Regions from separate parts of the Halopseudomonas sp. genome, predicted to be linked through region 1. Evidence: predicted binding sites of a transcription regulator. Region 1 holds the regulator's gene; each other region holds the start of a gene.
What was found. The regulator FliA, encoded in region 1, starts transcription of late flagellar genes. The targets are predictions, from matches to a motif close to CTAAAGTTTNNNNNNNNNNNGCCGNTAA.

Region 1 (7,129 bases):
CAACAAGAGTCAAGATACCGGCGCGTTGATCGGCGCGGTGCGGGTCGCGCTGAGTCGCTCAATCGTGCAAAGCATTGTGGGGCTTGACTCTCAGCTGCCTGTGATCACCTTGGAACCAAGGTTGGAACAGATGTTGCTACAGAGTCTGCAGAAGGCAGGTCAGGGCGCAGACGACGGTATGTTGCTTGAGCCCGGCATGGCCGAGAAGTTGCAGCGCTCGCTGGCCGAAGCAGTACAGCGGCAGGAAGTGCAGGGCAAGCCGGCAATATTGCTGGTAGCGGGGCCGATTCGGATGATGATGGCCAAGTTCGTACGCTACGCAGCCCCGGGAGCCCATGTACTGTCCTACCAGGAAATTCCGGACAGCAAGCAGGTGACCATCATTGCGACGGTCGGCCAGAACTGAGCTGCAGACTCTGAATGAATGACAGCAGCCGCCAGCGGGCGGCGCCAGAAAAGCGACGAGGTCAGCCATGAAAGTCAAACGTTTCTTTGCCGCAGACATGCGCCAGGCGATGAAGCTGGTTCGCGATGAACTGGGCGCGGATGCGTCGATCATTGCCAATCGCCGGGTTGCCGGTGGTGTTGAGCTGACCGCTGCACTGGACTATGAGGCGCCGCGCCTGACCGCGCCGACGCCCGGCCTGGACACCGAGTTGAAGAAGACCCAGGAGCGCATCGTCGCTGCGCGCGCCGAGCTGGAAGTAGGTTCGATGGCCTCCCACGACCAGCCGCTGGTTAATCGCCAATTGTTTGGTGACACCATGCGTCACGCCGCGCGTCAGGGTTCTGTCGAGGCGCGTGATCTGCTGGATCGTCTGATTCAGGAGCCGGTTGAGCAGGCTGCGCCAGTAGCCCGTCCTGCGGCGGCTGAGGTTGCGCCCGTCGCCGCTGCCGTTGAAGACGCCAGCCTGAGCGCCATGCGTGCTGAAATTGCCGGTCTGCGTGAGATGCTGGAGTCGCAGCTGGGTGGCTTGGCGTGGGGGCAGCTCAATCAGCAAAAGCCCAAGCAGGCAGGGCTGTGGCGCCGTCTGACCCAGATGGGGTTGCCCGCGGAGGTTAGCCAGGATCTGCTGCGTCAGGTTTCTGACGTGAGCGATCCGCGTCAGGCTTGGCGCATGCTGCTGGCCTATCTGGCACATCGCGTGCCGGTGCTGCGCGAAGAGCCGCTGGATGCCGGTGGTGTGATCGCACTGGTTGGTCCGACAGGTGCTGGCAAGACCACCACGCTTGGTAAGCTGGCCGCCCGCTACGTGCTCAAGCACGGGAGTCAGCACGTTGCCCTGGTCACTATGGACACCTACCGTATTGGCGCTCACGAGCAACTGCGTACGCTGGGCCGGATTCTCAACGTGCCGGTCAAGGTGGTCGATGAAAATCAGGACCTCAACGACGTGCTGGCCGATTTTGCCGGCAAGCGCCTGGTGCTGATCGACACCGCCGGTTTGCAGGCCAATGATCCCTATCTGCGCGGTCAGCTGGATACGCTGGCGCGGCAGGGGCGCCGGGTGCGCAATCTGCTGGTGCTCGCAGCGACTAGCCAGCACCGGGTAATGAAGGCGGCCTACCATACTTACAAGGCGTGCGGCCTGTCCGGCTGCATTCTGACCAAGGTCGATGAAGCAGCTACGCTGGGTGAATCACTGGGGCTGGCGATGGAGCAGGGTTTGCCGGTAGCCTATCTGGCAGATGGCCAGCGCATTCCCGATGACATCAGTCGGGCGGTAGGGCACCAGCTGGTCAGCCGTGCAGTCAGCATGGCCGGCAACGAAGCGCCAGCAGATCAGACCATGGCGGACGTATTTGCCGGTATGATGCACACCCAGCAGGCAAGTTAAGCAACTTCACAGAATTAAGGTAATCAGCGCAGATGGGCAGCAATCATCCGGTTCAGGTAATCGCAGTCACCGGTGGCAAGGGTGGCATCGGCAAGACCAACGTGTCGGTGAACCTCAGTCTTGCTCTGGCAGAGATGGGGCGGCGGGTCGTTCTGCTGGACGCTGACCTTGGTCTGGCGAATGTCGACGTGCTGTTGGGGCTCAAGCCCAAGGCAACGCTGGCGGACGTGCTCGACGGCAAGTGTGACCTGCGCGATGTTCTGGTTACCGGTCCTGGCGGCATTCGCATTGTTCCGGCTGCCTCGGGCGCTGCCAACATGGTCAGCCTCAATCATCAGCAGCATGCGGGCCTGATTCAGGCGTTCAGCGAAATCGGTGACAACATCGACGTGCTGATCGTCGATACCGCGGCAGGTATCGGCGACTCAGTTGTCAGTTTTGTGCGCGCCGCTCAGGAAGTACTGGTGGTGGTGTGCGACGAGCCGACTTCCATCACCGATGCCTACGCCCTGATCAAACTGCTCAACCGTGATCACGGCATGACCCGTTTTCGCGTATTGGCCAATATGGTGGGCACGCCCCAGGAAGGCCGCATGGTCTTTGCTAAGCTCACCAAGGTAACTGACCGGTTTTTGGATGTTGCGCTGCAGTATGTCGGTGCGGTGCCATTCGATGAAGCGGTGCGTAAGTCAGTGCAGAAACAGCGCGCGGTGTTTGAAGCGTTCCCGCGCAGCAAAGCCTCGCTGGCCATTCGCGCCATTGCTCAGAAAGTGGATGCATGGCCGTTGCCGGCCAATCCCCGTGGGCATCTGGAGTTCTTCGTCGAGCGTTTGGTGCAGCCGACAGGATCGGGTCTATGACAGCACAGGCTGGCGGATTGAGCATGTATACACGAGCACAGAGTTCAGCAGGTCAGCAGGATCGTCTCGTCGAGCAATATGCTCCGCTGGTAAAGCGTATTGCCTATCACTTGCTGGGGCGTTTGCCATCCAGCGTTCAGGTTGAAGATTTGATGCAGGCCGGGATGATCGGCCTGCTCGAAGCCTCCCGCAAATTTGATTTCGGCAAGGGTGCCAGCTTTGAAACCTATGCCGGCATCCGCATTCGTGGTGCAATGCTGGACGAGGTGCGCAAGGGCGATTGGGCGCCTCGCTCCGTCCACCGCAACACCCGGATGGTCAGCGACGCCATGCGCGCCGTTGAAGCGCGTCTGGGACGGGACGCTAAAGATCACGAGGTTGCGGCCGAACTGGATATGAGTCTTGAGGAGTACTACGCGATCCTCAGCGATACCGCCGGCAGCAAATTGTTCAGCTTTGACGATCTACTGGAGTCAGGTGCGCCGGCCGATGTGCAGGGTGGCGAGGAGCCGCTGTCCGGTCTGCAGGATGAACGCTTTCGGGGGGCACTGATCGAAGCGATCGATACGCTTCCGGAGCGCGAGCGACTGCTTTTGTCGCTTTATTACGAGGAGGAGCTTAACCTCAAGGAAATCGGAGCGGTACTTGGTGTAAGTGAATCGCGGGTCAGCCAATTGCACAGTCAATGTGCTGCCCGGTTGCGCGCCAAGCTGGTCAGTTGGCGAAATGATTGATTTTGTCGTCAACATCCGGACAATGCTCGGATTGCTCGACAGGTAGTAGCACTGTGCCGGTCGCCAGAGGGCGACACCAAGGGCGCATCTGACCAGTCTGCTGACGTAGCAGCTGATTGCTCAGAGCTTCTTTATACGGCTTGTTTGGTTATTTGCGATGGGTTTCTGGGGTGCAGGCCTGCACATTCCCTGGTTTGTACGGAGGTCGACTTGGACAAGAACATGAAAATTCTCATCGTTGATGATTTTTCGACGATGAGGCGCATCATCAAGAACCTGTTGCGCGACCTTGGGTTTACCAACACGGCCGAAGCGGATGACGGTAATACCGCGCTGCCGATGCTGCAGAGCGGCAGCTTCGACTTTCTGGTGACGGACTGGAATATGCCGGGTATGAGCGGCATTGATCTGCTCCGCGCGGTGCGTGCTGATGACCGCCTCAAGCATCTGCCGGTACTGATGGTAACTGCCGAGGCCAAGCGTGATCAGATCATTGAGGCCGCGCAGGCGGGCGTCAATGGCTACGTGGTCAAGCCGTTTACCGCTCAGGCGCTGAAAGAGAAGATCGAAAAGATTTTCGAGCGAGTTCAGCCTAAATAATAATTAACCGGGGTAAAGGTTATGGCTTTGAGTAAAGATCCCGGCCAGGCGACTGCTCAGGAGTTTGAACATTCGCTGAAAGACAATGCGCATCAGTTGGTTGGTCATCTTGAAAGTGGCAACTTCGCTGAAGCGCTGCTGGTCATTCATGCCATCAATCAGGCACGTGATCGTGGTCTGTACCACGAAGTGGGGCAACTGACCCGCGCGCTGCACAACGCAATCGTCAATTTCCAGATCGATACCACCCACGCGCTCGGCGCCGAGTCTGAGACGTCGAAAATCTCTGATGCCTCCGATCGCCTGGACTACGTGGTTCAGCTGACCGATAAGGCCGCCAATCGCACCATGGATCTGGTGGAGGTCAGCGCGCCAAAGGTTACCGATCTGGGCCAGCAGGCCAGTGCCTTGAAAGCCGATTGGCAGCGTCTGCAGCGTCGTGAAATGGCTGCAGACGAGTTCCGCGACCTGTACCGACGGGTCGGCGAGTTTCTCGAAGACACTGAGAAAACCAGCAAAGAGCTATCGACCAATCTGAACGATATTTTGCTGGCGCAGGATTATCAGGATTTGACCGGTCAGGTCATCAAGCGCGTCACCACGCTTGTACACGATGTCGAAGAGAGCCTGGTCAATCTGGTTCGAATGGCGGGTCAAGTTGACCGCATTACCGGCATCAATCACGGCGAGACGCCGGAAGAGACAAAAAAATCCTCTTCCAAGGGTGAAGGTCCGCAAATTCATGCCGATACAAGGGAAGACGTTGTTTCCGGTCAGGATGAGGTCGACGATCTCCTGTCCAGCCTGGGATTCTGATGTCAGCTGTGACTGCCGTGCGTTTAAACAGCCGGCAGCTTGACTGTCCACGGTGGCGACCTGGCAGCAACGTTGAATGACCGCACTGCAACCGAAGGTGGTTTCGGTTGTGCATCCAGCGGTCTTCCGATAACACGCCCGAGGGGAGTGGGTGCATGAGTTTCGATGCGGATGAAGAGATTCTCCAGGACTTTCTGGTCGAGGCCGGTGAGATTCTCGAGCAGTTGTCCGAACAGTTGGTCGAGCTGGAAAACCGGCCCGACGACATGGATCTGCTTAACGCCATCTTCCGCGGCTTTCACACGGTAAAAGGTGGTGCCGGCTTTTTGCAGCTGGATGCTCTGGTCGCCTGCTGTCACATCGCCGAAAACGTGTTCGACATCCTGCGCAAGGGCGAGCGGACCGTTACCCCTGAGTTGATGGACGTGGTGCTCCAGGCGCTGGATACCGTCAACGGCATGTTTGCCCAGGTGCGCGAGAGCGAAGAGCCGACCCCCGCTGACCCCGCGCTGCTGGACGCTCTGTCTGCGTTAGCGCAACCCGAGTCTGCTGATGAAGTAGCAGAAGCCCCAGCTTCAGAACCGCAAGAGCCAGTCGCCGAACCCGACGCTGCCATGGCTCCCGCTGCGACCTCGGCACCGGCCGACGGCGACATCACCGATGACGAGTTTGAGCAACTGCTGGATGCCCTCCACGGCGATGGCAGTGCCGCGACTGCAGCGGCGAAGGTCGCGCCAGCAGCGTCTGATGCGGCATCGGACGAAATCTCTGATGATGAATTTGAAGCGCTGCTTGATGAGCTGCACGGCACAGGCAATGCACCGAGCGTGCCCGCGTCCAGCGAGCCAGCCAAAGCAGCGGCTGGTAGTGATGAAATCACCGATGACGAATTCGAAGCCTTGCTGGACCAGTTGCATGGCAAGGGTTCTGCTCCAGGCGTTGCTGATGCGCCGAGCGCAGCTGCTGCGGCTCCCGAAAGCACACCGACTGCTGAGCCGAGCGGCGGTGATCACATAACCGACGATGAATTCGAAGCGCTGCTCGATCAGTTGCACGGCAAGGGAAGTGCGCCTGGTGCTGCCGAGGCGGCTACCGCACCCGCTGCGGCAAAACCTGCGGAAAAGAAAGAACCCGCCAAGGCGCCTGAAGCCAAGGCTGCGGCGGCCAAACCGGCAGCCAAGCCTGCCCCTGCCGCTCCAGCTGCCGCCAAGCCGGCCGCCGCTGCCGAGGCACCGGCGGCGGATACCACTGTGCGGGTTGATACCGCGCGGCTGGACGAAATCATGAACATGGTCGGCGAGCTGGTACTGGTGCGTAACCGCCTGGTTCGTTTGGGCGTGTCCAGCGGCGACGAAGAACTGAGCAAGGCCGTCGGCAATCTTGATGTGGTGACTGCAGACTTGCAGATGTCGGTCATGAAGACCCGCATGCAGCCCATCAAAAAGGTCTTCGGGCGTTTCCCGCGGGTAGTCCGAGATCTGGCGCGTAACCTCAAGAAGGAAATCAACCTCGAGCTGATCGGTGAAGAGACCGACCTGGACAAAAACCTGGTCGAGGCACTGGCCGATCCGCTGGTTCACCTAGTGCGCAACTCGGTTGATCACGGTATTGAACTGCCGGACGAGCGCGAGGCCGCCGGCAAACCGCGTACCGGCAAGGTGGTGCTGGCTGCGCAGCAGGAAGGCGACCACATTCTGCTGACTATCGTCGACGACGGCCGCGGCATGGATCCGGAAATCCTGCGTGCCAAGGCGGTTGAGAAGGGCATGATGGATAAGGACGCAGCGGATCGCCTGAGCGATACCGAATGCTTTAACCTGATTCTGGCGCCCGGTTTTTCCACCAAGACCGAGATCTCCGATGTGTCCGGTCGCGGTGTTGGCATGGACGTGGTCAAGACCAAGATTTCTCAGCTCAACGGTACGATCAACATCGAGTCGACCAAAGGCCAGGGTTCGCGGATCGCGATCAAGGTACCGTTGACCCTTGCCATCATGCCGACGCTGATGGTCATGCTGGCCGATCAGGCCTTTGCTCTACCGCTGGTCAGCGTCAACGAAATCTACAGCCTCGACCTCTCGCGCACCAACGTGGTTGACGGTCAGGAAGTGATCATCGTTCGCGAGAAGGCGTTGCCGCTGTTCTACCTCAAGCACTGGCTGATGCCGGGCGTCGAGGACACCAGCGACCATTCCGCCGCCAGTGTCGTGATCGTTTCCGTCGGCACGCAGCGGGTCGGTTTCGTGGTTGACCAGTTGGTTGGTCAGGAAGAGGTTGTCAT
Region 2 (7,129 bases), on a different contig from region 1:
CGAATATGCAGGAGCGTTACACCGCCAATACCTTCGATGGGCATCGGCTGGTGAAGTGGGCTGCCGAACATGACCGGCAGACCGAGATGAAGCAGGCGCTGTTTGATGCCTATTTCGGCGAAGCGCTGAACGTTGCCGATAAGGCTGTGCTGCTCGATGCCGTACGCGCTGCCGGATTGGATGCGGCAGAGGCAGAGAAGGTGCTGGATGGCGACCGCTTTGCCGATATCGTCCGTGCGGATGAGGCGCGCTGGCAGCAGGCTGGCATCTCGTCGGTACCGGCCTTTGTGATCAACGGCCAGTACCTGATTTCCGGTGCCCAAGAGCCGGATTATCTGGTGCAGGCGCTGCGCGAAATTGCCGGCCGTGAGGCAACGCCGGCCTGATTACTCGGCCCAGCGGCCTTGCTTGGGGGCCGGAGCAGCAGGCGTATTCTGCTGCTCAATGGCCTGTCGCATCAGCCGTTCAATAACCACCTGCTGGAAGGCTTCCGACGGTTCGGTCGTGCTGGGTGGGAACAGCATGGCGTAGGCATTGCGCAGCAACTGAACCGGCGTCATCAGTACGCCGAATGGAATACCCCACCAGCCGAGCAGCATCGATTGCAGAAAGTCGCTTGCCTGGCGCTTGAGGGCACAGCGGCGGCAGCAGATCAGATTGTTGCTGCCCCAGCGGGTCATCAGAATAAAAGACTGCACGAAGTGTGACTGGTAGAGGTCAATCGGGCCGGCGGCCTTGCAGATAGGGATGCACTGATCGATTCCACACGCCCTCTGCGAGTGCTCAGGCGTGTAGCTGCAAGGAGCAATGTGCAGCCAATAGTGGTTCTATTGGCAAGCAGCGCGACGCCGCAGATGCATGCTTGAGCGCTCGCCCTGCGGGGCGTTCGGGCCGAGCCGCACTCTGCGTTGTGATTTCTCGACAGGTCCTGACATGCCTTCGAAACAACGCCTTGATTGCGGCTCGGCCTGAACGCCAGAGGGCATGCGGAATCGATCAGTGCATCCCTAGGCACGAGCCGCGATAGACCGACTGCACCAGTTTCATGCGCTCGAATGCAGGGACTCGCGCCGCTGCCAGGGCGATTTGCCCCTCTGCCAGGCAGCGCTTGTTGCAGAATCGATACCCTTCTTCGCGTACTCCGCCGAAGAGGATGGTCTTGTTGCAGGCTGCACAGGTCGCCATGATGCTTTCCTTGTCGCTGGACTGTTGTCGTTCTTATCCCTGAACGAGGCGGGTTCAAGCCTGCCATCGTGTCGGTATCATGCCCGTTGATGCGAGATTGGCCAAGCGTGCAGCACCGCTGCAATGTTGGTGTGTCATCCTGAGGCTTACGGACGTAGTTGAAGAAGGTACTCATGACCGCCACACAACCACCTGAAAATCAGCCATCGGGCTCTGTCGAGATCAGCCGCCGCGAGGCCTTTCTTTTTTGGCTGAAGCTGGGCTTTATCAGTTTCGGCGGGCCCGCCGGGCAGATCGCGCTGATGCACGAGGAGTTGGTTGCCCGGCGTCGCTGGTTGTCCGAGCGGCGTTTTCTGCACGCACTGAACTACTGCATGTTACTGCCGGGGCCGGAGGCGCAGCAGTTGGCGACCTATCTGGGCTGGTTGCTTCACCGCAGCTGGGGTGGGGTGGTTGCGGGGCTGCTGTTTATTCTGCCGTCGCTGGTGCTGCTGATGCTGCTGGCGTGGGTGTATCTGGTCTACGGCGATCTGCCGCTGATTGCGGGGGTGTTGTATGCGATCAAACCGGTGGTCGTGGTCGTGGTGTTTCAGGCCGCTTGGCGCATCGGTGGTCGGGTGCTGCGCAACCGCTGGCTCTGGGCGATTGCGCTGGCTGCCTTTGCGGCGATCTTTGCACTGGGGTTACCGTTCCCGCTGATCGTGCTAGCGGCAGCCGTCGCAGGTGCTGTCGGCGGGCGGTTGCGGCCCACAGCTTTTGCCCCAGCTGCTCACGCCGGTGATAAGGCCGACACTGATACCGAAGCGCTGATCAACGACGCCAGCGCTGCCCCTGAACACGCTCGCTTCCGCCTGTCGCGGCTGTTGATGCTGCTGGTGATCGGCGCGCTGCTCTGGTGTCTGCCGATGGGGGTACTGATGCTCTGGCAAGGCTGGGAAGGGCCACTGATCATGGTGGTCGTATTTGTCGCTTTTCTCGGTGGCTATCAGGGCGAACTGATCGGTGCTGGACAGCCGCTGGCTGGAGGCATGCTGGCGGCGCTGCTGGTCTGCTGGTTTACCTTTTTGCCGTCCTTTCTGTTTGTGCTGGGGGGCGCGCCACTGATCGAGGCGACCCGTGGTGAGCTGCGCCTGAATGCGGCGCTGACCGGGGTGAGTGCGGCAGTGGTGGGGGTGATTGTGAATCTGGCGCTGTTCTTCGCCTGGCACGTGTTTATGCCGGGCACTGCGAGCACGCCTGACTGGCTGGCGCTGGGGATCGCGCTGGTCGCCGCGGGACTGCTGTTCGGACGGGGCTGGACAGTGCTGCAAGCCCTGCTGCTGAGTGCAGCAGCAGGGCTTGTACTGGGATGGTCAGGGCTGGTGCCCTGAGCCGACTCAGGCAGTCGAAGGCGCGGGGCCGCCGAGACGGTTCATCAGCGTACGCAACAGCACGCCGTACAGCGGCAGGAACAGCAGCATGCTGATTATCAGCTTGATGGCGTAGTCGACGGTAGCGATCTCGACCCAGTGCTCGGCCATGAACGGATTGCTGCTCTGCCAGAAGGCAACCGAGAAGAAGGCGAAGGTATCAGCCAGGTTGCCCAGCACGGTCGACAGACTCGGCGCGATCCACCAGGCCTTGATACGGCGCAGGCGGTCGAATACCTGAATGTCCAGCAACTGGCCAATCACGTAGGCGACGAAGCTGGCCAGCGAGATACGCAGTACGAAGTCGTTGAACGACAGCAGTGCGTCGATACCGCGATAGCTGCCTTCCTGGAACACCACCGAAACCACATACGACGCAACCAGCGCCGGCAGCATTACGCGGGCGATGACGCGGCGTGCAGCCTGTTTGCCGAGCAGGCGAACGGTCAGGTCGGTAGCCAGGAAGATGAACGGAAAGCTGAATGCGCCCCACGTGGTGTGATAGCCGAACATGGTGATCGGCAACTGCACCAGATAGTTGCTGGCGATGATGATAACGATGTGAAAACTGATCAGCAGTGCAAGCGCGCGGCGCTGCATGCCGGACGTAAGTGCGGTCATGGTATGTCCTTTTTTACGATTCGAGCCTGCTGGCTCGCCGTTTTGTCAAATGGGGTGAGGGAACCCATATCGTTCGGGGTCGAACGGCGCGCAATTGTACTGGTTTTGCGCTGATTGACCAGCGTATTCGTTGCTTTCCGACCGGCGGGCGCAGGCCCGCCGGCCGGAATGCGCTTACTTGGCAGCTTCGTAGAGGGCCTGTACGCGCGGCGCGGCGGAGCGCAGGGCCTGAATGCGGCCGGAGGAAGAAGGGTGGGTGCTCATGAACGCCGGCGGCTCACCTTGGGATGCAGACTGCATCTTCTGCCACAGAGTGACCGCGGCTTGCGGGTCGTAGCCGGCGCGGGCCGCCAGCTCCAGACCGATTAGATCGGCCTCGCTCTCATTGGAGCGGCTGTTGGGCAGGGTCAGGCCGTACTGAACTGCCATCTGCGCGGCCTGGCTGCCGCCTTGACCGAGGCCGAGCAGGGCGCTGGCCAGTTGGGTACCCATTTGCGTGGCGTAGGCGCGGGAGATAGCTTCGCGGCCGTGTTCACGCAGAGCGTGCGCAATCTCATGGCCCATGATCTGGGCAATTTCCGCATCGGTCAGTTCTAGGCGATCGATGATGCCGGAGTAAAACAGGATCTTGCCGCCGGGAGAGCAGCTCGCATTCAGCTGGTCGTTTTTGATCAGATTGACTTCCCAGTCCCAACTGGCGGCATCGGGGCGGAAGTTCGGTACCTGGGTGATCAGCTTGGCGGCAATACGATTGAGGCGGCGCACAGTCGATGCGTTGGTGTTCAGCAGCCCCTGCTTCTTGGCCTCGGCCAAGGTCTCCTGATACGACTCGGCAGCCATCTGATTGACCTGCTCGCTGGACAGGCCGCTCATCATGTACTGGGTGCGGTTGACGCCAACATTGCCGCCCTGGGTGGTCTGCACGCTTTGGCAACCGGCCAGCAGAACAACGGGAAGTAGGAGGGTAAATCGCAGTCGCATGGTGCTTTTCCTTGCTATGTCGGGATGAAATGCTGCCGGTGCCTTGGTCTGCAGCACCGGCGCTGTCTCACTTGGCGGCGTCTTCGATGCTGTCGCCCATCTTCTGGATGTCCTTGCCCAGGCCTTCCATGGTGTTGCATCCGGCCAGGCTGGCAGCACCGAGCAAAACAGACAGCAGCAGTACCAGTGATTTCTTCATGCTCTATTCTCTCATCAGACGTTGGATTGCGTGGTCTGTCGCGGGTTCCGCCCTGCGTGGCCGCTGCGACCGGAAAATCTTAAGCGATTGGACCATCATTTGGGCAATTGTATGCAACAGGCTGCAGAAATTTGTCCGGTGGCCGATATAGCCGAGTAACCGGTATCCTTCGCCGCTCCGTTGTCCCAACGCCGAGGTATTACATGAAATTCAGGTCAATCCAGCTTTCCATCGCCGTACTGGCCGGCGCCTGTCTATTTGTTGCTGTTGGCGTTATGACGTTGTACTCGGTTTATTCTGCCGAACGCAGTCAAAACTTGGTTCAAGAGCGCTCGCGGGTGTCGATTGACGGTCTGGTGAAGGACCGTTTGCTGTCGATCGCGACCGGGGAGCAGGCGCGCATCCGCCGCTACCTGGAGTATCCGCTTACCGTTGCATCACAGCTTGCCCAGCTGAACTCGATGCTTGGGCAGATTCAGGACGATGGCATGCCAGCCCTGATGATGGGGCGCGAAGAGATGACCCGAGTTATTCGCATGACGCTCGAGCAGAACCCGACGTTGTGGGATGCCTATGTCGGCTGGGAGCCCAACTCGCTGGATAACCTCGACAACTTCTTTGAGGGTATTGAAACCGACGGCTACGACGGCAGTGGTCGCTACATGCCAATGTGGTACCGCGACGAGAATGGTGGGTTGGCCCTGGAGGCCCTGGGAGACCTGGAAGACGAAACCATTCTGGAAAATGGCGTGCGCACTGGTGAGTACTACCTGTGTCCGAAAGAAACCCTCAAGCCGTGCGTGATTGACCCTGCACCGTATGAGGTTGGCGGCAAGACCGTGCTGCTGGCATCGTTCACTGTACCGATCATCAGCGATGGCGAGTTTATGGGCACCGCGGGTGCCGACCTGTCGATGGAGTTTCTGCAGCAGATGCTGCATGAGAATGATGCCGAACTCTACGACGGCAAGGGCGAGCAGGCGTTGGTCAGTTCCACTGGGCGCCTTGTTGCCTATACCGGCGAGGGTGCCAAGCCCGGAGATTCGGCCGCTACCGTGCTGGATGAAAGTGAACTGGCCAATATTGCGCGGCTTGGCGATCAACCCATTTACGACGTAGATGAGCAGGGCCAGCACATTGAACTGGCCATGCCTATAACCTTGCCAGGTACCGACGTCCGCTGGGCGTTGCTGATCACGCTGCCAATGGATGTGGTTATGCAGGACTTCAACCAGTTGGATGCTGAGCTGACAGACATGCGCCATCAGGATTCCATGCTGCTGGCCGGCATCGGTCTGCTGGTCGCTCTGGCTGGTCTGGGTGTGATGATTTTGCTGGCCTATGGCTTGGCCAAGCCGGCCCGCCAACTGGTAGCGATGCTGGATGATATCGCCAAGGGTGACGGCGACCTGACCAAGCGCTTGAACGTGGATCGAGCGGACGAGCTGGGCGCTATTGCGCGTGGGTTCAATGCCTTCCTCGATAAGCTGCAGGGCATGATCCGGGAGGTCGTTGGCTCGGTGCAGCAGGTGACCGATGCGTCGGAGCACACGGCCGATATCGCGCTGCGCACCAATGACGGCGTGCAACGTCAGCTCAGTGAGATCGACCTGGTCGCGACCGCCGTGACCGAAATGACCGCGACCGCGCAAGACGTAGCACGTAATGCTTCGCAGGCGGCCAGTGCGGCGCAGAATGCTGATGGTTCGGCTTCGCATGGCCGTGAGGTGGTGCGGGCAACGTCCGAGACCATTCAAAATCTCTCGCAGGATATCCAGCGCGCTGTGGACAGCGTGCAGGCACTGGCGCGCGACAGCGAAAATATCACCGGTATTCTCGACACCATTCGCGGAATTGCCGAGCAGACCAATCTGCTGGCGTTGAACGCAGCCATCGAGGCGGCACGGGCGGGTGAGCAGGGCCGCGGGTTTGCCGTGGTTGCCGATGAAGTACGCAACCTTGCGCAGAAGACTCAGAGCTCGACCGAGGAAATTCAGCAGATGATCGAGCAGCTGCAGAATGGCACCCGCGAGACGGTCAAGGTCATGGAGCAGAGCCGTGCACGTACCGACCAGAGTGTGCTGCAGGCGGAAGAGGCGGATGCGGCGCTGACGTCCATCACCCAGGCGGTGTCGGTGATCAACGATATGAACAATCAGATCGCCAGCGCCGCCGAAGAGCAGAGCGCGGTTGCCGAAGACATCAACCGTAACGTCACCACCATCGATACCGTGGCCAAGGATGTGGCCAAGGGTGCAGGTGAGGCCTCACAGGCCAGCGCATCGCTGACCAAACTGGCCGAACATCAACGCCGACTGATCAATCAGTTCAAAGTCTGAGCCGGACCCGCGGGGCTGCAGCAATGCGGCCCCTGGGTGGCAGGGTTGCTGACTGCGGTGCTGACTGGATAGGTCATTTCGATGCGGCTGTCGGCGTTCAGCAGCAGCGGCTGCAGGGCACTGACAGCCGTGTGCTCGGCCAGCCAGATGGCCTGCTCGCCAGCGTTAAGCGCCACGGGCATGCGGTCGCTGAGGCGGCTGGCGAGGCCCTTTGCCGGCACCGTAATCAGTGCACAGCTGTCCCAGTACTGGCCGTCGTCCAGTTGATAACGCTCCCACAACCCCGCCAGCGCCAGACCTCCCTCCTTGCGCCGCAGATACCATGGCTGCTTGCGCTGCCCCTGTTGCAGCCAGAGAAAGTAGCCATCGACCGGAATCAGGCAGCGCCGTTGGGC
Region 3 (7,129 bases), on a different contig from region 1:
TGATGCTGGTACTCAGCCTGTGCCGTGTGCACGTGGTGGTTGCGTTGATTTTCGGTGCGCTGACCGGCGGCCTGCTGGGCGGCCTGGGCCTGGAAACCACGCTGAGCACGTTTCAATCGGGTTTGGGCAAAGGGGCGAATATCGCTCTGAGCTACGCGCTGTTGGGCGCCTTTGCCGTCGCAATTGCCAAGTCGGGCCTGGCCCATGCCCTGGCAGACAAGGGGTTGACGCTGGTCGATAGCCGTCGTGATGGTGGTGGCGCCGTACTGAAGCTGATGCTGTTGCTGGTGCTGCTGGGCGTCGCTATCTCGTCGCAGAATATCCTGCCTATTCATATCGCGTTCATTCCGCTGCTGGTGCCGCCGCTGCTGTTTGTCATGGCGCGTCTGAAGCTGGATCGTCGCGCAGTGGCCTGTGTGCTGACCTTCGGTCTTATTACGCCTTACATGTTCCTGCCGGTCGGCTTTGGCGGGATCTTCCTCAATGACATTCTGCTGGCCAATGTGGCCGAAAGCGGTGTGGTGGTTGAGGGCGTTAACGTAATGCATGCGATGGCACTGCCGGCGCTGGGCATGCTGTTTGGCCTGCTGGTTGCCGTGTTCGTCAGTTACCGCAAGCCGCGTCAATACGACGAGAACCTTATCAGTGAAGTCGAGCGCGCTGAGGCCAGCTACAACCCGATGTCGCTGCTGGTTGCTCTGGGTGCGGTGGTTGCCGCGTTCGTTATCCAGCTCTGGCTGGACTCGATGATCATGGGGGCGCTGGCCGGTTTTGTGATCTTCTCGGTATCCGGTGTCGTGCGCTGGCGCGAGGCCGATGGTGTGTTTACCGAAGGCATGAAGATGATGGCCATGATCGGCTTTATCATGATCGCCGCGGCGGGCTTTGCCGAGGTCATGCGCGCCACCGGTGCGATTGCGACGCTGGTCGACAGCTCTGCCGCGATGATTGGCGATAATCGGGCACTGGCCGCGCTGCTGATGCTGCTGGTCGGTCTGCTGATTACCATGGGCATCGGTTCGTCGTTCTCGACCATTCCGATCATTGCCGCCATTTATGTACCGTTGGCGATGCACCTGGGCTTTAGTCCGGCCGCGATTGTTGCGCTGGTCGGTACTGCGGCGGCGCTGGGTGATGCAGGCTCCCCGGCTTCTGACTCGACCCTTGGTCCGACCGCAGGCCTGAACGTGGACGGCCAGCACAACCACATTTGGGACACCGTGGTGCCCACCTTCATCCACTACAACCTGCCGCTGATCATCTTCGGCTGGATTGCGGTGATGGTGCTCTGAGGCATTGAGGTACAAAAAAAGCCCTGCCGGTTTACCGGCAGGGCTTTTTTTATGCCGTTGATCTGGCGGCTCAGACCCTGAAGCGACGCACCAGCTCGTCGATCTGTCGGCCCAGGCTTGCCAGATGCTGGCCGGCCTGTGCGGTTTCGCGGGCGCCATCGGTGGTCTCGCGGGCCAGTTCGGCAGCCTCTGTGACGTTGCGGTTGACGTCCTCTACCACGGTCGACTGCTGGGTAGTCGCGCTGGCGATGGAGGCATTGAGCGCAACCAGTTGCTGCATCGACTGGGCGATCTGTTCCAGCGCAGCGCCGGCCTCGTTAACCTGATCCACACTGGCCTGTGAGTGGCGGCTGCTGTCGTTGATAACCCCAACCACGGTCTGGGTGTTGGTCTGCAGCTTGCTGATCATGTTGTGAATTTCTTCGGTCGACTGCTGGGTGCGCTGGGCGAGGTTGCGGACCTCGTCGGCGACCACTGCAAAACCGCGGCCCATCTCGCCGGCACGAGCTGCTTCGATGGCGGCGTTCAACGCCAGCAGATTGGTCTGCTCGGCGATGTTGCGGATGACATCCAGTACCTGGGTGATCTCCTGCGCATCGCTCGACAGCGTTTCCATGTGCTTGACGGCAGTGTTGACGCTATCGGACAGCAGGCGAATTTCGTGGATCGTCTTCTCAACCTGCTGACGGCCGTTGTCTGCACCCTGATTGGCGTTCTCGACCTCTTGCGCTGCGGCGTTGGCGTTCTGGGCTACGTCTTGCACACCGTAGGTGATCTCGTTAACTGCGGTGGCCATCAACTCCATGCGCTCGGACTGGTGGCTCATGTCGCTCAGACTCTTGTTGCTGATCTGGTCCAGTTGGTGGCTGGAGCTGATCAGCTGGCGAGCGCTGTCGCCCAGCTGACCGATGATGTCGGCCAGATTGCGGTTGAAGCGGTTGAAGTAACTGGCAATCTGCGACAGCTCATCACGGGCGTCGTCGTCCAGGCGACGGGTCAGGTCAGCTTCACCGCTGGCGATGCCGCGCATGGCGTTGACCACCTTGTCCAAAGGCTGCGAGATGCTGCGGCCAATGATGAACAGCAGGAGGAACATCACGCCGATCACGAGTGTGCTGACCACCAGTGAGGTGATAACCGCGTCGCGGAACTTGGCCTGCATGGCATCCACGTAGATGCCGGTGCCGACCATGTAGTCCCACGGCTTGAAGTGTTTGAATGCAGCAATCTTTTGCGAGCCGTCCTCTTCGCCCGGCTTGGGCCAGGAGTACTGGAAGCTGGCGGTGCCCTCAGCGCGGGCCTTGCGAACCATCTCGGCAATCACATTGACGCCGTCCTGGTTCTGCATGGTGGAGAGATCGGTGCCGACGGTTTGCGGCGCGAGCGGGTGCATGATCATGATGTTATTCATGTCATTGACCCAGTAATATTCGTTGCCGTCGTAACGCAGTGCGGCAAGGGCGCTCAAGGCCTCCTTGCGTGCTTGGTCGCCGGTCAGCTCACCGTTGAGTTCTTTCTGGTGGTAGAACGCCATCAGGTCATGGGCAACCTCGACAAGGTGGGTTGCCTTGACGATTTCGCCGTCACGGATTTCCCGATGCAGATGGGAGAGGGAGATGCCTTCCGTTGTCAGGGTACTGGCCAGTGCGATAATCAGGATCAGCCAGATCCGCTGACTGATACGAATGTTGCGCAACAGCTTCATGTAACCTCCACGCGCCTAATGGTCGTGTCTATTATTTTTGTGATGCCGGCAGCGAATACTGTTCGCATTGGCTTGTCTCATTGTCGGCCGATGCCGTCAAAACCTGAGCGGTATTTTTTCGTCATCGGTGCTGGCGATTTGACTGCATGCAGGCGGGGCTTGCAAGGGGTTATCTGTTTTTGTGATCTTTACTCATAAGGAGCGCGGTGTGTGCGCTCTATTTCGCCGGCTGCGAGGCTGGTGCCCAATCAATGTTAAGGGTGTCTCATGCGGTCAGTAGTGAAGGTGGCGGGTCTTTCGGTTGGACTGTTGATGGCTGTGATTGGCGCTGGCGCCGCGCAGGCCGCAGACGACGCTGTGCAGTTCGGTCCTAGGGTGGTTGGCTGGATCGAGAAGGGTTTGATTCTGCCGGAGTACACAGCGGTCAAAATCAAGGTCGATTCCGGGGCGCTGACGTCCTCCATGCACGCGGTTAATCTGGAGGAGTTTGAGCATCTGGGCCACGATTGGGTGCGCTACGACGTGCCGGTACGCGACGCCGATACCAACGAGATGGTCACCATGCATTTTGAGCGCCCGGTATTTCGGCGCATTCTTGTGCGGGGTGCAGGTGGGTCCGATCGTCGACCGGTGGTGAAAATGTCGATCTGCATGGGCGACCGGGTCTACGAAGAGCAGTTTTCACTGCGTGACCGCGGCGACATGAACTACCCGGTGCTGATTGGCCGCCGCACTATTGAGCACGTTGGTTTGATCGATGTATCCAAGACGTTCATGCACAAACCGAGCTGCACGGAAGAGGATTACGACGAGGAGCGGCAGCGCCAGCACGACCGTGAGGAGAAGGGGGCAGGCAATCAGCCGGCCGAGACCGGCGAGGCGGATGCCTGAAAACAGATCGGCCGCCTTGCTGGCGGCCGATTTGCGTTACCACATGAGGTCGTCTGGGATCTCATAGCCAGCGTAAGGGTCATCCTCGGCGGCGGTTTCCTTTTTCACTTCAGCGATATGCACCGGCCAATGCGGCACGCGTTCGCGGACCTTTTCCGCGATCTCAAGCGGAATCAGGACAAAGCCGCCTGACAGGCGAGTAATGCCGAGGCGGCCGCGGCTGAGCAGACCGAACTGTTCTTCGGTAACGTGGATCTTCTTGATCTTGTTCTTGCTGACGAACTGATAGGGCGTTTCGCCGCCGGCACGATCAACCACGTTCTGTTCGATCATCTGTTTCGCCTGGGCCTCGGCGGCCTTGCGCGCGGCCTCCGCTTCGCGCTGCTGGTTCAGCTCGCGGTCGCGTTCAGCTTTCTGTTCGCGGGCTTTCTGGGCGGCACTGGGGCCGTTGTCGCCGGGTGGCTGGGCCTTGGCTTCTTTCTTTTTGGCGCGCTGCGCCTGCTTGAGTTTCTTCTCGTCGACCAGTCCGGCCTTGAGCAGTTGAGCTTGCAGTGAATTGACCATGGTTTGTCAGCGTCGTAATCATGCGGCGCCGCGGTGGCGGCACCTGGTTGAAGTCTGGCGTTACAGGCGCCTAGTCTACCGCGTTGTTCAGCGCTTTTCTTCCTCGGCTTCCTCAGCCTTGAGCTGCGCTTCGCGGGCCTTGACCTTGGCCAAGGTCTCGGGGCTTACCCGGTTACTGCCGGCATTGTCGCGCAGCAGAAGCAGGCTGCCGATCACGCTGCCGAACGCGAGCGCCATGAACAGCCATCCATACCAAGGCATGGGAATCTCCTTGAGATAAGTACGTGACCCCATCATGGGCGCAGGCACCACGGATAACAAGTGCGGGGGTCAGGCGCGCATGGAGTGGTGAAGCATCTGCAGGGTATAGCCAATCAACTGCTCTGCAGGCAGCTGGGGCTGCTCACACGGATCGGGCTGGCGCGTCTGCAATATCACCCCATGCAAGGCGCCGCGCAGGTAACAGGCGGTCAGTACGGGGTCGGCGACTCGCTCGGGGTGGAGACTGCCATCGGCGACGCCGTCGGCGAGCGATTGGATCATGCAGGCCATCGACTGGTCGTAGCAGTTGGCCAGTTCCTGCAACTGTTCGTCGCTGTCGACCAGATGCGCGAAGGTGCTGGCGTCGGTCAGCAGGTCGAAGTAGTCCGGTGCCTCGATACTGAAATGGTAATAACTCCAGCCAATACGCTGCAGCTGCTCGAGTCCGCTTCCGCCCTCGGCCTGCGCGGCCTGGAAGCGCGCAAGCAATTGTTGGCCGGCACGCAGCATCAGCCCCCGCATGATCGCCGCCTTGTCCTTGAAATAGACATACAACAGCGCGCGGCTCAGCTGCGCGCCGCGGGCGATTTCGTCCATGGCGGTGCGTTCGTAGCCCTTGCTGAAGAAACACTGTTCGGCACTGTCCAGAATGCTCTCGCGGCGTTCCTGTTTTTCCCGTTCTCTGCGTTCGGTGGCGCTCATCGGCTCTCTCGATTGCGGTGACGAAAAACATTCTGTCAGTTGTTGACAAAATGTCAATGTCTGACAGAGTGTTAATCAGGTTTGTTTTCCGGGAGCAGGATGATGTTCAGAGCATCGGGTTGGCAAGAGCGGCGTGGCCGTTTATTGACTCTGGCGTTGGCGGTGACCGCGGGGCTGTCTTTGGCAGGCTGCCGCGCTGAGGGCGTGGATGGGGCAGGTGTTGATGAGCAGGCGCGGGTGGCTGTCAGGGTTGCTGAGGTGGTGGCCGCTGGGCAGGCGGATGTGCTGCGCTTCGCGGGTAGTGCGAGGGCGCTGCAGCGTGCGAGCCTGACCTTCCAGGTCGGTGGCACGCTGGCAACTCGGCCGTTGCAGATTGGCCAGGCCGTAACCGCGGGTGACGTTCTGGCAACGCTGTACAACCCGCAGCTTGGGCCGGCGCGGGATGCTGCTCAGGCGCGGCTGGCGGAGTTGCAGGCGCAGGCAGCGCAGGCGCGGCGCGATCTTCAGCGCACCGAGCAACTGTTCGAGCGTGGCGTGCTGTCAAAGGCGGATCAGGAACAGCAGGCGGCGCGGCTGGAAGCATTGCAGGCGGGTGTCCGCAGTGCGCGTGCCAGTCTGCAGCAGAGCGAGCAGTTGAACCGTGAAACCCGCCTGCGTGCGCCCTTCGACGGCACCATCGAAGACTTGCTGGTCGAGCCGGGCGAGTTTGTGGCTGCAGGTCAACCAGTCCTGCAAATGGCCGCGAGCGGCGGCGCAGAAGTTGAGGTTCTGGTACCTGCGGAGTTGCTGCAAGGGCTTGAGGTTGGGCAAGTAGTACCGGTGTGGTCGGTGCTCAGTGATCGGCAGCTGGAAGGACGCTTGGCAGAGATCGGCCGCGGGGCGTCGGTAGGGTCGGTGCTGTATCCGCTGGTGGTCAGCCTGGATGCGCAGGTGCTGGCGGGGGAGGCATTGGAGGTTGGGCTGCAAACGGTTCGCACGGAGGGTTTGAGTGTGCCGCTGGCGGCGGTGATGCGCTCGGCTTCGGGTCTGTCGGTGTTTCGTTTGACCGGAGAGCGGGTAGCCCGGGTCGGCATCGAGGTGGCCGGCTTTGAGGGTGAGCGGGCGCTAGTCGCCGAGGGCGCACTGTCTGCTGGTGACCAGGTGGTGTATGCCGGCCTCAGCCGACTGGCTGACGGCGATAGCGTGGAGTTGCTGCCATGAACCTGCGCCGGGTGTTGCGTCCACGTCTGCTGGGTATGGTGGTAGTGATGCTGGCACTACTGGGTGTGGCCGCCTACCTGACCATGGCGCGTCAGGAAGACCCGAGCTTCCCTTATCGGGCTGGTTTGATCACGGTGATCTATCCCGGCGCAGTGGCGGAGTCGGTCGAGCGCCTCGTGCTTGAGCCGCTCTCCGATGAGTTGTCGCAGGTGTCGGAGGTCGATTTCATCAAGGCCACCGCCCGGACTGGCGTGGCGCTGGTTTCCGTCATGCTGGACGACAATATCTATGACACCGATGCGGCTTGGGATCGCGTGCGTCAGGCGATGACGCGCGCCGAGCTGTCGTTTCCCGCGGGGGTGCGCAGCATTGAGCTGGATGATCGGCTGCTGGATATTCCGGCGGTGGTATTGGCGCTGCGCGGTGATGCATCGGTGGTGCGTTTGAGTGACGAGGCCGAGCGCCTGAAGCGCCAGTTGATGGACCTGCCGGGGCTGGCGCGGGTCGAGTTGTA
Region 4 (7,129 bases), on a different contig from region 1:
AATGACCATGTTGAGCCTGACGATCGCGTGCCGCTGTCGGCGATGCTGTTGGTGACCTTCGGGCTCGGGGCGAGCGTAGGGCCTTTGGTCAGCTCGGCGCTGATGAAATGGCTCGGCTCCGGCATGCTGTATATTTTCATGGCTGGTTGCAGCGCGATTCTGGTTTTCCGAGTGAGAACTTCTGCGGTTACTGGGGATAACCTGGTAGAGGCGGCACCGCTCCAGTTCATGCCCGCAGCCGGTAACCTCGCCAGCTCACCGTTCTCGGCTGCCATTGACCCTCGCGTTGAGGAAAGTGCGGTGATCGAACAGATGCAGGAAGAGGTCGAGCCGGATTGGTCACCGGCGACACCCGAGCAGGACGCTGATCAGGATGATCATCGACCTGGTTAGAACAGGTCTTCTTTCTCCAGCCTGCGCGCTTCTCTTTGCAGATGATTTACAAAGCGGTCAACGCTGCGCTGCGCTGCGGCAGTCTGTTGTTTGAACATCAGGCCAACGTGTGTTTCGTTTGCGTCCTCGCGAAAGACCACGTGGCGTACTTCTGTAATGACGTCAATGCGTCCGGCGTCTGGTAGGTGCATGACGCTGTTGCATTCCTCTCCCGGTTGCAGTGCCTTGGTCAGATCGCCCTCGAGGCGAACTTTGCAGCCGGTTGCTGACAGATCCATCAGATAGCTGGTAAGGCGGCGCTCTCGCTCCGGGTGTGACATCTGTACAGCGATATCTGCAGTGCGACGCACGCTGGCTCGGAAGGCGCCGCGCTTCTGATGGTAGATCAGCTCTTCAGGCAGGGGGATTTCGTACGCTGGTGCATCGTCTAGTACTACCGGGCTTGCTCCGACGCAGTTCCAGCGCATATGGATGCCTTCATGCCAGGCGTCGATACGGAATGCTTCGCCTTGTGCGGCGTAGCGATCGCCCTCGCGCGGGATCATCTCGTCAATCCACAGGGCGCGTTTGTCAGCGTCAACATTGACGATGAAGCTTTGGAATTTCTGCGCTCGGTCGATGAACGTGACGGTCAGTGCGTCGCGGGACTGCATCAGCGTGCGTAGCAGAGAAAAAATCTCCACTGGGGCGCGAACTTCTCTCGGTGGCTGGGGACCAGTTTCTTGTGAGAATAGGTTGGACACGTCAGCTTCTCATTCTGATTCGTAATAGCGGGCGTAACTATACCGTGGACGCTGCGGTAATGATATTTGCGATTAGGCTTTGCTCAGGTCTCTCGATATGCCCGAACGGCTGCGATTGCCCAGTTGGTCATATATGCCGCTTCCCGGTTCGCCTTGATTGCGCAGCAGGTCCAGCATGGATCGGGTGTTGTGCTGGCTGTGAAAAACCAGTCGCGCGTTGCGATCATTGGCCTGCTTGCATTGCGCCAAGGCGGCCAGAAATTGCTGATATTGCTGTTGCAGTGCTTCGTCTGCACTCTGTTCAACGTGCTGAGCTAGGCCGTCGGTAGCAATGTTGTTCGCTTGGCAGTAGCGTTTGATCTCCTGATCATGGGTGATCAGGCTTTCGGCAAAGGGGCGTTTTTGTTCGAGGAGTTGTTCCAGTGCGGCCATGTCCTGCTTTGCCAGGGCCTCTCGTTCCTGCTCCAGAAGCGCCAAATATTGCTGGCAATCCTGTTCAGCCGATTGGAAGCGTTCTTGCAAAGGGTGCATGGCGTGTCTCCTGACTGTGGCTGACCCGTGAGGGCTTAGTCGAAGAGTACAGCCAGCGTCCGTTCCTGACTACTGGCTATTAGCTTTCAAGACTCAGCAGTTTGTCCGCGATGCGGCTGCTGTCGACTTTGTAACTGCCATCGGCGATGGCCTGCTTGATCTGGCTTACGCGCTCGTTATCCACTTCGGGCAGATCGCGCAATTTTTCCTCAATGGCCTGCAGTTGCTGTGCTTGCGCGCTGAGATTGACCGAGGAGTTGGACTCGCTCTGCGTGCTTTGCGGTGCAGATTGCTGGCCGGCAGTGTTGTCGACCGATGCTGCTTCACGCTTGCCTGCTGCGCCTGCGGTCTGGCCGCTGCGACCTGCGCCGTTAGGGCCGTTGGGCGAGTTGAAGTCAATGACCATGGTGAAATCCTCAAACTGTAAAATCTTCTCTAGCCGCTGTAACGGCAGCTAGAGGGAAAACTTTAGGAAAAAATAGTGTGAAGATCATCACGGAGTAAGAGGCCGGCCATGGCAGCCACATGCCAAGCCTCTCCGGGATAATCACATTCCTACTTCCACCTGTCCAGGGCCGGTGACACGGGCTCGGACGACCCGGTTGGAGCGGGTGTTACGCACCCGAATCTGGGCGCCAAGTGTACCATCTTCCAATGCTTCGCCGGGCATGCGCACGTTTACGCTGCTGTTGCCTGCGCTTATTACCACCTTGTCACCGCGCTGTACCAGTCGGTTTTGCTCCAGCTGAGCATGCCCGAGTACGGTGTCAGCGTTGACGTTACGTTTCATCTGCATGCCGATGGCCTGGGCGGGGTCAAGCAGGTAGTTGTTTCCGAGCAATCCGGTATCCCGCTCTGCCAGACGAATATCCTGGGCGCTGATAACGCTTTTGCGTTGCAGGGGGCGGGTGCTCACCACTACCTGTTGATAGAGGCTGACTTGGGCTGGCACAAACAGCCGCCAAGGGGAGGGGCCGTTGCAGGTAACCCGCACAGTGACTCTGCCCACCGGTATCTCGGGGCTCTCAAGCTGCGCGCTCAGGGCGTCCTCAGCACACAGCGGAAGACGCAACCTCGCGTCAAGGCGGCTGATTTGAACCTCATGGCGTGGCTCGCCTCCCAGCGTGCTCGCATACTGAGTCACTTCCTGCTCAAGATATGTGCTGGTCACGCCGATAAGCTGATCGATAAGCGGGTTGGCGCTTGCGCTGGCGGAAAAAAATATCGCCAATACCGCGCACCCGGTGATAAAACGCATACAATTACCTACAAACAGTTGGGTGATGTCCGTCAGATTACTGTCGTCTATCGATGGACCTGCATGAAGCATGCCGTTTCACCCGATTCAAACATGAGGAGCAGTCCATGGCTGGTGTGATGGATTCAGTCAACCAACGAACCCAGTTGGTAGGCCAGAACCGACTCGAACTGCTGCTGTTCAGGCTGGCCGGTAATCAGTTGTACGGCATCAATGTCTTCAAGGTGAAGGAAGTGCTCCAGTGTCCGCGGCTGACGGCGATGCCTAAGCTGCATCCAGTGGTGCGCGGAGTAGCACACATCCGCGGTGGCACTCTGCCGATTCTTGACCTTAACCGGGCGACCGGTGGCCCCGGCCTTGATGATCTTGAGACTGCCTTCGTCATTATCACCGAGTACAACTACAAGGTTCAGGGTTTTCTCGTGCGTTCGGTAGAGCGCATCGTGAATATGAACTGGTCCGAGATCCATCCGCCGCCAAAGGGCACGGGCCGCGAGCATTACCTCACGGCAGTGACCCGGGTCGATAACCAAATGGTAGAAATCATCGACGTCGAGAAGGTCTTGGCGGAGGTGGTTCCGGCTAACGAGAAAGTCTCCGAGGGTGTGGTTGATGCCGGTACCCAGGCCGAGGCAGTTTCGCGGCGAGTGCTCATCGTCGATGACTCATCCATTGCTCGCAAGCAGGTCATGCGCTGTCTTCAAGAGATTGGTGTCGAGATTGTCGCGCTGAACGACGGTCGTCAGGCTCTTGACTGGCTCAAGGCGCGGGCAGATGAAGGTGAAGATGTCAGTGAGTCTCTGTTGATGATGATCTCGGATATCGAGATGCCAGAGATGGATGGCTATACCTTGACTGCCGAGGTTCGTAATGACCCGCGTCTGAACAAGTTGCACATCATGCTGCACACCTCGCTGTCCGGGGTGTTCAACCAGGCGATGGTCAAGAAGGTCGGGGCGGACGATTTCCTGGCCAAGTTCAAGCCGGACGACCTGGCTCAGCGGGTGATCGCGCGGTTGCACTCCCTGCGCGGCGATGCCGATGGGCAGGCCTAGCAACATGGATTCAATTGAGACAAGGCAGGCTTCGTGACATTGGCGAATCAGGATTTTCAGCTGTTCCGGGACTTTCTGGAAAAGGCGTGCGGCATTGTGTTGGGGGACAACAAGCAGTATCTGGTGTCTAGCCGACTGAACCGCCTGCTCGAGCAGGAAGGTATCGCGAATCTCGGGGAGTTGGTCAAACGAATCCAGTCGCAGCCGCGCGGCGGTCTGCGTGAGTCTGTCATTGATGCGATGACGACCAACGAGACTCTCTGGTTCAGGGACGTCTATCCGTTCGACGTGCTTAAAAACAGGTTGATTCCGGAGTTCATCAAGAACTCGCCCGGCCAGCGTCTGCGGATTTGGTCAGCGGCCTGTTCGTCTGGTCAGGAACCTTACTCGCTGAGTATGGCGATTGATGAGTTTGAGCGAAGCAATCTGGGGCAGTTGCGCGGTGGCGCTCAAATCGTTGCGACTGACCTCTCGGGCGGCATCCTCAATGCGGCCAAGAGCGCTGAGTACGACAGCCTGTCTGTCGCGCGAGGGCTTTCTCAGGACCGATTGGCGCGCTATTTCGACCAGTTAGGTCCGGGGCGTTGGGCGGTCAAGCCGGCAATTCGCAATCGGGTTGAGTTTCGGGCGATGAACCTGCTCGACAGCTACTCGATGCTGGGCAAGTTTGACTTCGTGTTCTGCCGTAACGTGTTGATCTACTTCTCCGCCGATGTGAAGAAGGACATCCTGCGTCGTATCCATGCCACGCTGAAGCCCGGCGGATATCTGATGCTGGGTGCCTCTGAAGCGCTCAACGGCCTGCCTGAGCTGTATCAAATGGTTCAGTGCAGCCCCGGGATCGTTTACAAGGCGCGTTAGCCCTCGCTGTTTACTGTCTACTCCTACCTCGGAAGCCGGCATTTTATTGCCGGCTTTTCTTTTGCCGCTTTTCGCCGGAACGGTTCTGCTCTTGCCGTTTCACGGTAATGCATTGCCGCTTTTCTGACGCCGTTTCGTTTAAGTTGCTGAAAATAAATAAAAAATAATATTGGCACGCTGATTGCTTTGTTGCCTGCAGTGACGTTTTTTGGTCGACGGGCCGAAACGAGGAAGATGGCAATGAGTATCAACTTTGACAGTGCGCTGGGGTTGCATGAAGAGGCGCTGAGATTCCGCTCTCAACGCGCCGAGGTGTTGGCGAACAATATTGCCAATGCAGAGACCCCAAATTACAAAGCGCGAGATCTGGATTTCAATGCAGTGCTGGCGGCCCAGCAGGGCGTTGGCCTGGCTGGCGACGGCCAGAGCATGGCGGTTGCGCAGACGGATTCGGGGCACATGGCACTCGAGAGCCTGGTTGATCAGATGGCGGGTCTGCGCTATCGCAACCAGTTGCAGCCTTCGGTTGACGGTAACACCGTCGACTCTGAAGTCGAGAAGGCCGCATATGCTCAGAATGCGATCGATTTTCAGGCCAGCTTCACCTTCCTTAACGGCAAATTCAAAGGGCTGATGACAGCCATCCGGGGAGACTGATCATGTCGCTCGATAAAGTGTTTGATATCGCCGGCTCTGGTATGAGCGCACAGTCGCTGCGCCTCAATACGGTCGCCAGCAACATTGCCAATGCCGATACCGTTTCCAGCAGCGTTGATCAGACCTACCGCGCTCGGAATCCGGTATTTGCCACCATCTTCAATAGTCAGCAGGCCACTGGTGGCTCGTTGTTCAGCCCTGATCAGCAGGCCGGTGATGGTGTTGCGGTGTTGGGGATTGTTGAATCTGACGCCAGTCTGGAGCCGCGCTACGAGCCGGATCACCCGATGGCCAATGAAGACGGTTATGTGTATTACCCGAATGTGAACGTGGTAGAGGAAATGGCCAACATGATGTCCGCGTCTCGGTCTTATCAGACCAACGTGGAGGTGATGAATACCGCCAAGACCATGCTGCAGCGCGTTCTGACGCTGGGTCAGTGAACGGAGACAAATAGACCATGAGCATCAGCAGTGTTTCCTCAGGTACGTCAGTACTGGATCAGTATCAGCTCGATTCGGACCGCTTTGCGACTGGCGGTGAGCTTGGCAAGGATCAGTTCCTGCAACTTCTGGTTGCGCAGATGAACAACCAGGACCCGCTGTCTCCGCAGGAGAATGGCGAGTTTATCGCTCAGCTTGCGCAGTTCAGTACCGTAGAGGGCATCGACAACCTCAATGGTTCCATGGAGTCGCTGTTGAGTGGCTACCAATCGTCTCAGGCGCTGCAGGCCTCATCGATGGTTGGTCGCACGGTGATTGTGCCGACCGATCAGGCCGTGGTCGACACCTCGGCGGGGCTGGATGGTCAGCTGGCGTTGAGCAGCAGTAGCAGCAACGTCTTCGTCAAGGTCTACGACGAATCAGGCAGCCTGGTTGATACCGTCAACCTGGGCGCGCTTGAGGCGGGCGTGCACGACTTTACCTGGGATGGTACTGACGGTGGCGGCAATCTCATGCCGCCCGGCGTTTACACCTTTGAGGCAATGGCGACCATCAACGGTACCAATACTCAGATGGCGACGCTGTTGCCTGCGAACGTTGATAGCGTTTCGCTCGGTGCTGGCAGCGGTGGCGAGATGCTTCTCAATGTGGCCGGGCTGGGTAGCATCAGCTTGTCCAATGTTTACGCAATTCAATAAATGTCGTCCGAACTAGAGTAGGCGAGGAGATAGAACCATGTCTTTCAATATTGGCTTGAGTGGTATCCGGGCGGCGGCTTCCGATCTGAACATTACCGGTAACAACATTGCCAACGCCGGTACTGTTGGCTTCAAGAGCTCGCGCGCGGAGTTTGCAGACGTCTATGCGGCATCTGTGCTGGGTTCTGGCAGCTATGCAACCGGTAGCGGCGTGGCCTTGGCCAATGCTGCGCAGTTGTTCAATCAGGGCAACATCAGCTTTACCGAGAACAGCCTGGATCTGGCTATCAATGGCAACGGATTCTTTGTGACCAGTAACAACGGTGCGCTCAGCTACACCCGCGCCGGTTATTTCGGTACCGATGCCAACGGTTTCATCGTCAACAACACCGGTGAGAATCTGCAGGGTTTCGGCGTTAACGCGGTGACTGGTCAGATCAATCAGGGCGTGCAGACCAATCTGCGGGTAGATACTCGTTCGGCTGATCCG

Region 2: a site for FliA is predicted at 4,517-4,544, ahead of AAFM31_RS06445 (methyl-accepting chemotaxis protein). Genes of this name have one in related genera too.
Region 3: a site for FliA is predicted at 3,078-3,105, ahead of AAFM31_RS01715 (methyl-accepting chemotaxis protein). Genes of this name have one in related genera too.
Region 4: a site for FliA is predicted at 2,112-2,139, ahead of flgM (flagellar biosynthesis anti-sigma factor FlgM). Genes of this name have one in related genera too.

What each region holds. Positions count from the first base shown of each region.
Region 1 is NZ_JAYPMU010000001.1:319,852-326,980, reverse strand. Features, by position in the region: gene flhA (flagellar biosynthesis protein FlhA) at 1-406, shown strand, start outside; gene flhF (flagellar biosynthesis protein FlhF) at 474-1,838, shown strand; gene fleN (flagellar synthesis regulator FleN) at 1,871-2,698, shown strand; gene AAFM31_RS01470 (RNA polymerase sigma factor FliA) at 2,695-3,432, shown strand; gene AAFM31_RS01465 (chemotaxis response regulator CheY) at 3,655-4,032, shown strand; gene AAFM31_RS01460 (protein phosphatase CheZ) at 4,054-4,848, shown strand; gene AAFM31_RS01455 (chemotaxis protein CheA) at 5,004-7,129, shown strand, end outside.
Region 2 is NZ_JAYPMU010000006.1:58,718-65,846, forward strand. Features, by position in the region: gene AAFM31_RS06410 (DsbA family oxidoreductase) at 1-386, shown strand, start outside; gene AAFM31_RS06415 (hypothetical protein) at 387-698, opposite strand; gene AAFM31_RS06420 (hypothetical protein) at 997-1,185, opposite strand; gene AAFM31_RS06425 (chromate transporter) at 1,359-2,555, shown strand; gene AAFM31_RS06430 (7-cyano-7-deazaguanine/7-aminomethyl-7-deazaguanine transporter) at 2,562-3,215, opposite strand; gene AAFM31_RS06435 (M48 family metallopeptidase) at 3,390-4,196, opposite strand; gene AAFM31_RS06440 (entericidin A/B family lipoprotein) at 4,264-4,395, opposite strand; gene AAFM31_RS06445 (methyl-accepting chemotaxis protein) at 4,599-6,734, shown strand; gene AAFM31_RS06450 (SOS response-associated peptidase) at 6,719-7,129, opposite strand, start outside.
Region 3 is NZ_JAYPMU010000002.1:30,545-37,673, forward strand. Features, by position in the region: gene AAFM31_RS01710 (Na+/H+ antiporter NhaC family protein) at 1-1,292, shown strand, start outside; gene AAFM31_RS01715 (methyl-accepting chemotaxis protein) at 1,363-2,997, opposite strand; gene AAFM31_RS01720 (ATP-dependent zinc protease) at 3,265-3,888, shown strand; gene AAFM31_RS01725 (DUF2058 domain-containing protein) at 3,925-4,452, opposite strand; gene AAFM31_RS01730 (DUF2897 family protein) at 4,540-4,713, opposite strand; gene AAFM31_RS01735 (TetR/AcrR family transcriptional regulator) at 4,783-5,415, opposite strand; gene AAFM31_RS01740 (efflux RND transporter periplasmic adaptor subunit) at 5,518-6,615, shown strand; gene AAFM31_RS01745 (efflux RND transporter permease subunit) at 6,612-7,129, shown strand, end outside.
Region 4 is NZ_JAYPMU010000030.1:19,897-27,025, reverse strand. Features, by position in the region: gene AAFM31_RS16240 (MFS transporter) at 1-393, shown strand, start outside; gene AAFM31_RS16235 (flagellar regulator YcgR PilZN domain-containing protein) at 390-1,076, opposite strand; gene AAFM31_RS16230 (flagellar protein FlgN) at 1,209-1,667, opposite strand; gene flgM (flagellar biosynthesis anti-sigma factor FlgM) at 1,747-2,073, opposite strand; gene flgA (flagellar basal body P-ring formation chaperone FlgA) at 2,215-2,925, opposite strand; gene AAFM31_RS16215 (chemotaxis protein CheV) at 3,033-3,980, shown strand; gene AAFM31_RS16210 (protein-glutamate O-methyltransferase CheR) at 4,014-4,841, shown strand; gene flgB (flagellar basal body rod protein FlgB) at 5,082-5,498, shown strand; gene flgC (flagellar basal body rod protein FlgC) at 5,501-5,941, shown strand; gene flgD (flagellar hook assembly protein FlgD) at 5,959-6,639, shown strand; gene AAFM31_RS16190 (flagellar hook protein FlgE) at 6,677-7,129, shown strand, end outside.